Linked DNA regions of Methyloterricola oryzae. The protein of the gene in region 2 binds, or shares a complex with, the protein of the main gene of each other region. Links are inferred from orthologs where the notes say so. Each region holds a gene or a part of one and is shown on either strand. Other genes may lie near its edges.

What was found. Proteins that work in one complex are often made in the same cells at the same time.
Region 1: the proteins of uvrB (region 2) and uvrD are in contact, whole or in part, in a crystal structure (PDB 7EGT), measured with the Thermus thermophilus proteins. The link is inferred for Methyloterricola oryzae from one-to-one orthologs. Residues at the interface, in WP_096411307.1 of Thermus thermophilus: Glu23, Leu25, Arg26, Asp27, Gly28, Glu29, Arg30, Phe31, Arg55, Glu326, Asp327, Phe328, Glu379, Ser382, Gln383, His398, Gly400, Arg401; in WP_096412145.1 of Thermus thermophilus: His654, Arg656, Phe657, Gln666, Asp668, Glu669, Lys680, Arg681, Leu682, Ser683, Lys685, Tyr686, Ala687.

What each region holds. Positions count from the first base shown.
Region 1 is NZ_JYNS01000023.1:7,950-13,034, reverse strand. What follows is about bases 883-3,804. They hold uvrD (DNA helicase II), read left to right. Parts: upstream 883-1,226; coding sequence 1,227-3,383; downstream 3,384-3,804. Other genes in these bases: EK23_RS19310 (DUF2845 domain-containing protein), read right to left, coding at 3,773-3,804; EK23_RS19315 (CDGSH iron-sulfur domain-containing protein), read left to right, coding at 3,505-3,744; EK23_RS19325 (YgaP family membrane protein), read right to left, coding at 883-1,134. Outside these bases: EK23_RS19340 (protein-disulfide reductase DsbD), read right to left, coding at 1-49; divalent-cation tolerance protein CutA, read right to left, coding at 22-357; EK23_RS19330 (FxsA family protein), read left to right, coding at 400-828; more of EK23_RS19325, read right to left, coding at 868-882; more of EK23_RS19310, read right to left, coding at 3,805-4,042; EK23_RS19305 (hypothetical protein), read left to right, coding at 4,297-4,539; EK23_RS19300 (DUF8692 domain-containing protein), read right to left, coding at 4,558-5,085. UniProt on the Escherichia coli protein: A helicase with DNA-dependent ATPase activity. Unwinds DNA duplexes with 3'-5' polarity. Translocates on single-stranded DNA with 3'-5' polarity. Initiates unwinding more efficiently from a nicked substrate than double-stranded DNA.
Region 2 is NZ_JYNS01000001.1:580,521-585,582, reverse strand. What follows is about bases 714-3,612. They hold uvrB (excinuclease ABC subunit UvrB), read left to right. Parts: upstream 714-1,085; coding sequence 1,086-3,140; downstream 3,141-3,612. Other genes in these bases: EK23_RS02540 (DUF3597 domain-containing protein), read right to left, coding at 3,514-3,612; EK23_RS02550 (pyridoxal phosphate-dependent aminotransferase), read right to left, coding at 714-1,019. Also shown: more of EK23_RS02550, read right to left, coding at 1-713; more of EK23_RS02540, read right to left, coding at 3,613-3,882; EK23_RS02535 (sll1863 family stress response protein), read right to left, coding at 3,946-4,245; EK23_RS02530 (hypothetical protein), read left to right, coding at 4,890-5,062. UniProt on the Escherichia coli protein: The UvrABC repair system catalyzes the recognition and processing of DNA lesions. A damage recognition complex composed of 2 UvrA and 2 UvrB subunits scans DNA for abnormalities.

The DNA.
Region 1 (5,085 bases), on a different replicon or contig from region 2:
AGGCGGCCAGCAGAAACAGGATCAGGGAGAAGGCGTGTCGTGCAGCCATTGGCTTATCCATTGCAGGTAATCGGGTAGGGCGCGTTCGACCGGAATGACGACGATCTCCGGCAGTTCATACGGGTGTTGCTCGCGCAGGCGGGTTTCCAGTCGGGTGTAGAGGGCTTTCTCGGTCTTGATCAACAACAGCGCTTCCTGCGAACTTTCGATCGCCCCTTGCCAGGGGTAGATGGAAGTCAGGCCAGGCAGTACGTTAACGCAGGCAGCGAGCCGTTCTTGCACCAGCAGGCGGGCCAGATTGGTGGCCGTATCACCGACTGGACAGGTAGACAGGACTAGACAATATTCCGGGCTCATGGCAAAAGTCTCGGCTTGCATTGTAAACACAGCGAGGTTCGAATGAACATAGCGCAAGGGCTGCTCATCGCCCTGCTTGCCCTGCCCATCCTGGAGATTTACCTGTTGATCAAGGTGGCGGGCACGCTGGGCTTTCTGCCCACCCTATTGCTGCTGCTCGCGGCGGCATCAACGGGCGGATATCTGCTCAGGACTCAAAGCTGGGCAGCCTGGCAAAAGGTGCAGGCCTGTCTGGCGCGGGGTGAATTGCCAGCCGCGGAACTGATGGACGGCATGCTGATCATGGCCGGTGCCGTTCTTTTGCTGGTGCCCGGATTTCTCTCGGACCTGATGGCCCTCATCTGCCTAATTCCGTCCACGCGCAAAACCCTCGCCGCCTATCTGGTCAAACACCGCTACGGCGTGGACCCACAGCAGGCTGGAGGCCAGACGACCAATGTCATAGAAGGGGAATACAGACGCGAGGATTGATGCGTTGGGGCAGGCCCGAAAACCTGCCCCGGAATCCGTTTAGTGCTGTTCTCCCTCGCCATGAGGGACACTTGGAGCAGGTACAGGATCGTTGGGATCGACGGTGCTCTTGCCCATCCCGGAATACGCGGGGCACCAGCGCATGAATCCGGTGGCCACCAGGACGCCACCCACGATCAACAAGAGCACATTGCCCATCACTACCGACAGCAGAATCAGCGCGGCGCCGGCTCCATAGCGAATCTTCTGGTCTTTCAGGCCGACGTTGATCTCTTTCTTGGTCATCTTCTTGAAATCAAAATTCATCGCACAATCCTCCTCTTTTATGTATTGGGACAGCTTTTCGATTGTGCAGGCTGAAATGAAATAGCGCAAGACGATTCCGGTAAAATGGACCCATGGATATTACCCCCATCATTGAGCCGCTGAACGACGCGCAGCGCATGGCGGTCACCGCGCCGCCCACCGCCATGCTGGTACTGGCGGGCGCCGGCAGCGGCAAGACGCGGGTGCTGGTGCACCGCATCGCCTGGCTGATGCAAGTCGAGGCAGTCTCACCCAACAGCATTCTGTCGGTTACCTTCACCAACAAGGCCGCCCGGGAAATGCGCGGACGCATCGAAACCCTGCTGAATTTCCCGGCCGGCGGCATGTGGATGGGCACTTTCCACGGGCTGGCGCATAGGCTGCTGCGCCGGCACGCCCGGGAAGCCGGCTTGCCCGAGACCTTCCAGATACTCGACTCGGACGACCAGTACCGGCTGATCCGCCGCATCCTGAAGAATCTGGAACTGGACGAGGCGCGCTGGCCGCCCCGTCAGATCCAGTGGTACATCAATGCGCAGAAGGACGAAGGCCTGCGCGCGCGCCACCTGGCGGAAAGCTACGATCCGTTCGAACGGCAGTTGCAGCGCGTCTACCGCGTGTACGAGGAACAGTGCGATCGCACCGGCCTGGTGGATTTCGCCGAACTGCTGCTGCGCGCCCATGAATTCCTGCGGGATAACGCGGAGCCCCTGGCCCATTACCAGAGGCGCTTCCGTCATGTACTGGTGGACGAGTTCCAGGACACCAACAGCATCCAGTATGCCTGGCTCAACCTGCTGACCCGGGACCGGAACAACCTTTTCGTGGTGGGCGATGATGACCAGTCCATCTATGGCTGGCGCGGCGCGCGCATCGAGAACCTGTACCGCTTTCAGCAGGATTACCCGGCCCACCAGCTGGTGCGGCTGGAACAGAACTACCGCTCAACCGGCAACATACTGGGCGCGGCCAACGCCCTGATCGCCCGCAATGAGGGCCGCCTAGGCAAGAACCTCTGGACCGACGGTGGCGGCGGCGAGCCCATCCGGCTGTATGCGGCCTTCAACGAACAGGATGAGGCCTATTTTGTGGTGGACCGCATCCGCCAGTGGGCGCAGGAGGGTCACCGGCGATCCGAAGCGGCGATTCTCTACCGTTCCAACGCCCAGTCGCGCCAGTTCGAGGAAAAGCTCATGGCGCTGGGCATTCCTTACCGGGTTTACGGCGGTCTGCGTTTTTTCGAGCGCGCCGAGATCAAGGACGCGCTGGCCTATCTGAGGCTGCTATCCAATCGGGACGACGACCCTTCCTTCGAGCGCATCATCAACACCCCCACCCGCGGCATCGGTGCACGCACGCTGGATGCGGTGCGTGAACTGGCGCGGGATCAGGCCTGCTCGCTGTGGCAGGCGGCGCAACTGCTCAGCCAGGGCGGATCCCTGCCGGCGCGCGCGCGCGGATTGCTCGCCGGTTTTCTCGCGCTCGCGGATGAGTTGGCTCGGCAGGCCCGGGAGCGGCCCTTGTTCGAGCAGGTGCATCAGGTCATTCAGCATTCAGGCCTCATCGATTACTACCGCAAGGAAAAGAGCGAGCAGGCCGAGACTCGGGTGGAAAACCTGGAAGAACTGGTCAATGCCGCCCGCCAGTTCGAAAACGAGGCGGAAGCGGACGAGGGCCTGAGCCGCCTCGACCAGTTCCTGGCCCACGCGGCGCTGGAAGCGGGTGAAAGCCAGGGCGATCCCTTCGAGGACTGCGTGCAGCTCATGAGCCTGCACTCCGCCAAAGGTTTGGAGTTCGATCTGGTGTTCATGGTGGGCCTTGAGGAAGGCTTATTTCCCAGCATGCAATCGCTGGAGGAAACCGGACGCCTGGAAGAGGAGCGGCGGCTCTGTTACGTGGGCATCACCCGCGCGCGCCGCCAGTTGTACATGACCCACGCGGAATCGCGCCGGCTCTACGGCAAGGAATCCTATCCCAGACCTTCGCGCTTCTTGCGCGAAATCCCCCCGGAACACGTTCAGGAGATACGCATGCGCGGCAACGTCAGCCGCCCCGTCGTCGCGGTGCCGCAGGCTGAGGGCGGTGCGGGTGGCTTCAAGCTGGGGCAGCGCGTCAGCCACGCCAAATTCGGCGAGGGTGTGATTCTGCAGGCAGAAGGCGACGGGGCCCAGGCCCGGGTGCAGGTCAATTTCGCCGACGCCGGGACCAAGTGGTTGATGCTGGCTTACGCCAACCTGCAGGCGATCTGAAACGCGCTTTTGTCGCCGCCAAACAGGGGCCTTGGCTCGTTGTAGCTGCGAGCCGACACTTTCGCTACACTGCGTGCGTCCGGCACTGGGCCGGTCTTATCAGATTCTGGAGGAAACGCGAATGAGCGAACCCGTTGTTGCGAAGAAAGGCCCTTACGGAATCGATCTGGAGCCTGGGAAATACTGGTGGTGCGCCTGCGGTCGTTCAGCCAACCAGCCTTTCTGCGACGGCTCCCACAAGGGAAGCCCGTTTTCCCCCGTTCCCTACGAGGTGACGGAAGCCAGGAAAGTCTGGTTCTGCGGCTGCAAACACACCAAGGATCAGCCCGTCTGCGACGGAACCCACGCCACACTCGAATAAACCCGCCTTGGAGCCGGGTTTCGCCGCTTCATTGAACCCGGCTCCAGCGCGCGGCCACCAGCTTGCCTCCCTCTACGGTCAGGTAATAGGTTTCCCGTTCCAGTTTGTATGTCCAGGTCTCGCGCTTGACCCAGTCGCTGCCGATCTGGCGTACGGCATCTTCCGACACGTGCAGCGGCTGCCCTAGATGCTCGAGGACTTTGCTCACCGGGTCCCCCTCGGAAATGATCTCGCCATCGGGCGCCCGGAAGCCACTGAGAAAAACGAAGAGAGCCGACACCATCAAAATCCGCCACATACCCAACCCCCGCTAAAAGTTCGTTTTAGAACCGCATGTGAGTTTAACCCGGTCGCCAACACGCCGCATTTTACCCATTCGTAACAAAGCACCGGCTGAAGCGCGCTGATTGCTGTCTTTGCGACAGTTGATTTTCCTGCCGGGTTCGCTGACACCCAATTATTTTCAATGCCTTGGACAGGATATTCGAAAACTGGTTTACATCTTGCAAACGACCCGGAAGACCGTTTTCAACTTGTCGGGAGTTTTTACAGATGTCGGTAGAACCTGGTTTTTTCGTGGACTGGAATGGCAACGCGCGCCGTACGGAGGACGCGGGCGGTGATTTTCGCGTCGAAGTAGACATGGTGGCACGCTATGTCGCCCTTTACTCCAAAGGCGGCTCCCTGATGCACGAAGCCACTTATTACAAGACGCTGGAAGCTATGGAGAAAAAGGGCATCAAGGCACCCCTTGTGGATGGATCGACGCCCTGGGGCATGAAAAACGAGTGGTGAGCCGCCCGACCCAAGTCCTCAATCGGCAGTTACCCCGCTCCCGAACTCGATGCGGACGCCCAACAAGGCCAAATAGCGCAGGAGCGTATGAATGAAGATGACGACTCCGGCCATCTCCAGTAACTCCTCGAGGGTACTGGCAATCACATAGCCGGGATTCTGTTCGGGCCTCTCCAATTCTTCGGCCAAGGCTCCGCCGATCATCTCCATACCAATGGCACCCGACAAATAGACAGTTCCGGCCAAAACCATGGGGACACTGATGTTCCTTGGCAACCGGGCAAGAAAGCGCAAGCAGAATATGCCGAATAGCAACACCACGGTGCCATAAGGGATGATCCAGGCGTAGTAAAAGGCGCCAGTGGTATTCAGCGCACTCCGCACCGGCTTTGCCAAACGCTCATGCAGCTCAAAAAGCTCGTCGGTTGCCAGGAAGAGGAACACCAACGCGAGAAAGGCCCAGAAAGCTAGGTGGCCGATGCGACCAAGCTTGGCCTCGGCGAAAGCCGTAATCGCCAGAAGACCCGCTGAAAGTGCCAGTGCAAG
Region 2 (5,062 bases):
AAGCCCATGCGGTCGATGACCGCCTGGATGTTGGGCAGCACATAGAATGTGCCGTCGGTTTCCACGCAGGACACGCCGTCCATCGCGTTCAGCGCGCCCACCACGAAATCGTGCCGTTCCTTGAAGGCCTTGACCATGTGGCGGATGAAGGACTGGTCGCCGTTGAGGCCGGTTTCCGCCGCCACCTGGGAAATGGAGGTGGGGTTGGAGGTGCTCTGCGACTGGATGTTGCCCATGGCTTCGATCAGCCGCTGCGGACCCGCCGCATAGCCGATGCGCCAGCCCGTCATGGAATAGGCCTTGGACACGCCATTCAGCACCATGGTCCTGTCGTACAGGTCGGGACAGGCGTTGAGGATATTGCTGAAACTGCCCTCTTGCCAGACGATGTGTTCGTACATGTCGTCGGTGGCGATGATCACATCCGGGCAGCCTCGCAGCACTTCGCCCAGGGCCTTGAGTTCGTCCAGGCTGTAGGCGATGCCGGTGGGATTGGACGGGCTGTTGATGACGAACAAGCGCGTCTTGGGGGTCAGGGCGGCCTTCAACTGCGCCGGGGTGATCTTGTAGCGCTGCTCCTGCGTGGCGGAGACGATCACCGGCACGCCGCCGGCCAGGAGCACCATGTCCGGATAGGACACCCAATACGGTGCCGGGATGATGACCTCGTCGCCGGGGTTGATCAGCGCCTGCGCCAGGTTGTAGAAGCTCTGCTTGCCGCCGCAGGACACCAGCACCTGCTTCACGTCATAGTCCAGCCCGTTTTCCCGCTTGAACTTCGCTACAATGGCCTTCTTCAGTCCGGGCGTACCCTCCACGGCGGTGTACTTGGTGAAACCGTCGTTGATGGCCTTGATGGCGGCCTGCTTGATGTGGTCCGGGGTATCGAAATCGGGTTCGCCGGCTCCCAGGCCGATGATGTCCTTGCCGGCGGCGCGCATGGCGTTGGCGCGGGCGGTCACGGCCAGGGTGGGGGAGGGCTTGATCGACTGTACGCGGTCGGAAAGTTGTATGCTCATGGGTGGTCGAGGTGGTTCCCGGGGGTTGGTATGAAAGAATTGGCGTCCAAGTGGCAGCAATCGCACATGATACAAGATGAGCCCGCCCCCCTGAATCCTTCCCGGGAAAAAAAGTTCATATTGCACAGTCGCTTCCAGCCCGCGGGCGACCAGCCGGAGGCCATCCGGCAGTTGGTGGAAGGGCTCGGCGACGGCGAGTTGCACCAGACTTTGCTGGGCGTGACCGGCTCGGGCAAGACCTTCACCGTGGCCAATGTGATCGCGCAGGTGCAGCGGCCCACCCTCATCATGGCGCCCAACAAGACCCTGGCGGCGCAGTTGTATGGCGAGATGAAGGAGTTCTTTCCGGAGAACTCGGTGGAGTACTTCGTCTCCTATTACGACTACTACCAGCCGGAGGCCTACGTGCCTTCGTCCGACACCTACATCGCAAAGGACGCCTCACTCAACGAGCACATCGAGCAGATGCGATTGTCCGCCACCAAGGCGCTGATCGAGCGGCGCGATACGGTGATTGTGGCGACGGTGTCCGCCATCTATGGCTTGGGTGAGCCGGCCTCGTATTTCAGCATGGTGCTGCACCTGGTGCGCGGCGACCTGATCGACCAGCGCACCCTGCTGCGGCGTCTGGCGGAACTGCAGTACACGCGCAACGAAACCGAACTGCGCCGCGCCACCTACCGCGTACGGGGCGAGGTGATCGACATCTACCCGGCGGAATCGGAGAAGGAGGCGCTGCGGGTGGAGTTGTTCGATGACGAGATCGAGCGCCTGTCCCTGTTCGATCCCCTCACCGGCGAGATCCTCTCGCGCATCGCCCGCTACACCGTCTATCCCAAGACCCACTACGTGACCCCCAGGGAAAAGCTGCTGGCAGCGGTGGAGGAGATCAAGGTGGAGTTGAAGCAGCGCCTGGAGGAACTGCGCTCCCTCAACAAGCTGGTGGAGGCCCAGCGCCTGGAGCAGCGCACCCTGTACGATCTGGAGATCATCATCGAGGTAGGTTATTGCTCCGGCATCGAGAACTACTCCCGCTATCTCTCCGGGCAGCAGGCGGGCGAGCCGCCGCCCACCCTGTTCGATTACCTGCCGCCGGATTCCCTGGTGGTGATCGACGAGAGCCACGTCACCATCCCGCAGATCGGCGCCATGTTCCGCGGCGACCGCTCGCGCAAGGAAACGCTGGTGGAATACGGCTTCCGCTTACCCTCGGCGCTGGACAACCGGCCCCTCAAGTTCGAGGAGTTCGAGCAGCGCGCGCCGCAGCGCATTTACATTTCCGCGACCCCCGGCCCCTACGAGCGCGAGCATTCCGGCGCCATCATCGAGCAGGTGGTCAGGCCCACCGGCCTGGTTGATCCTGAGGTCGAGATCCGGCCCGCCACCACCCAGGTGGACGACCTGCTGTCCGAGATCCGTCAACGCATTGCCAAGGAAGAGCGGGTGCTGGTGACCACCCTCACCAAACGCATGGCGGAGGATCTGACCGAATACCTGCTGGACCACGACGTCCGCGTGCGTTATCTGCACTCGGACGTGGAAACCGTGGAGCGCGTGGAGATCATCCGCGACCTGCGCCTGGGCAAGTTCGACGTGCTGGTGGGGATCAACCTGCTGCGCGAAGGCCTGGATATTCCCGAGGTGTCTCTGGTGGCGGTGCTGGACGCGGACAAGGAGGGCTTCCTGCGCTCCACCGTGTCGCTGATCCAGACCATCGGCCGGGCCGCCCGCAACATCCATGGCAAGGCGATTCTCTACGCCGATCAGATGACCGGCTCCATCGAGCGTGCCCTGGAGGAAACCAGCCGCCGCCGGGAAAAGCAGACCGACTTCAACCAGCGCATGGGCATCACCCCCAAGGGCGTGGTGCGCGACGTCACCGATATTCTGGAAGTGCCGATTCCAGGCGCCGGCGCGCGTTTCGCGCCCAAACCCAAGACCAAGGTGGCGGAGGAATCGGCGGATTACCGGGCTCTCAAGCCGGCGGAGGCGGCCAAGCTCATCAAGAGCCTGGAGGAGAAGATGTACGCCCATGCCCGCAATCTGGAGTTCGAGGATGCCGCCCGCTTGCGCGACCAGATTCGCCAGTTGCAGGACGAGGCCTTCATCGAGGGCGCCTAGCGCGGATCGTATTGCGAACACTGCGTGGTGGCAGTAATCAAACAGCTACAAAAGTTGTGCTGACCGCGGCCCAAATCTTCAGAATCAAGTGCGCCCGTCATATGGCCAGCAAATCGTCGCGGAAGTTCGCCTCAGGCGTCTTTAGCAAGATCGGCCATACCCAGGCCGCAACGCGGACAGGCCAAAGGCCGATAGATCACTGGCTCTTTATCCCATGCGTCTCGGTATTGCTGAAGGGGCTGAATCCGCTGCAAAGGCCGGTCTCTACGGCAGCGCGGGGAGCGTCAAGGACTTCCCGGGAAAGCAGCAGGGGACCGGCCTTCCGTACGAGATTGGTCCGGTCCAGCGGTCGTTCCGGCCTTTTCTCAAAGGCTCAATTCAGCAGTTCGGTCGGGATGTTGCCCCCGTTGTCGGCCAGTTTTTGCATGACCGTCTTGTGCAGCCACATGTTCATTTGTGCCGAGTCTTCCATCTTCGACGCCGGACACCCGAGTTCGGTGGCCAGTTCCTTGCGGGCGGACAGGCCGCTGTCGAGGCCTAGCAACTTCATCAGATCGACGATGGAGGTCTTCCAGTTGAGCTTCTCCGCGTGGGAGGCGGCGAGACTTTCCAGTTTGGCTACCACATCCACCGGGCTGATGGAGGAAGGCGCCGCGGCAGGTGCGGCCTGGGCCTCCGGCGCTGCCGCGGCTTCCGCGCTGCCGATGCCCAATTTGGATAGAATCGAACTGAATAGGCTCATAGAATCGCCCCCTTTGCTGTTTGGTTGGCTGGTCCGCTGACGGACCTTCTGTCGGCTTCCGCCCTATGCAAAAAACGACTTGATGCGTTCGATGGAATCCGTGACCGTGGTCTTGAAAGTCGCGAGAGACGCTTCGGCTTCTTTTTGAAAGTCTTCCCAGGCGTCCTCGGCTTTGTCCTTCCATTCAGCCAGTGTTGCTTCGCCTTCCTCGCACTTGGAGCGCAGCGCGTCCATCGCCTCGCCACACTGAGCCTTTACTTCATCGGTGGCGCCTTCAGCCTTCTCCGCCAGCGAGTTCATTTCGCCTTTCCATTCCTCGATCTGCCCTTGCAGTTTGGCAATCAGTTCGTTCTTGTCGGCCATGGTTATTCTCCCGTCATGTCAGTTGGGTTCAGGGCGTCGCGCCACAGGGCGACTGAGGGCATCTTAGGGGCGGTTTGTTTCAGTTGTCCATTCATTTCGCGGACGGTAGACCAAGGAGCACGGAGTTGACAGAGTGGAGCGGCCTCCGTCCCGCAAGTCCGTGCGCGCGCTCGTCCTTATCAGGCTGCCGGCCGGCGCCGCCCGACCTATACGGCGCATCAGTGCCTAGCTCAGCAAGCAAACCGCAGCGGGGCGCGGCGCCGACTCACTCCGATGGATGCGACCAACGCTTGTTGCCGGAATGCTGATCTGTATGTTCAGTATGTGTGGTCACCATCACTGGCGGCGTTTTGCATGGAACATAACCTTCCCTGGCAGCCAAGACAGCAGAGTCCATCAGGCCTAGGCTTTGCCCGCCCCAAAGATACGCGGGCCGTATGCGTCTGCCTCGTGGTCCAATCCAATGGGGCAATTGCATCATTCCCTTGTGTGATATGGCTCAGTTTTTGGGGAAAAGTCGGGCATTAAAACCGTACAGATCGCATTGGTATTGGTGGGGTACGCATGTTGCTTAGTTATGAAGGCTGCGGCCTGTGTGGCCGGAGGCTAGATCATAAAAGTAATCCTGATAGGAGACCTACTACATGCGTTCTTCAAACACTTCCAATCGCCGCGCGCAAACTTTTGCACTGACCATACTCGCCGCTTGCGGCCTGGCCGTGAGCGGGTTCGACAACGCCGAGGCCCGCAGCCGGCATCATTATGACCATGAGGGGTATGGCCTGCATTCCCTCCACGGCAACTACGGCTTCGCGGC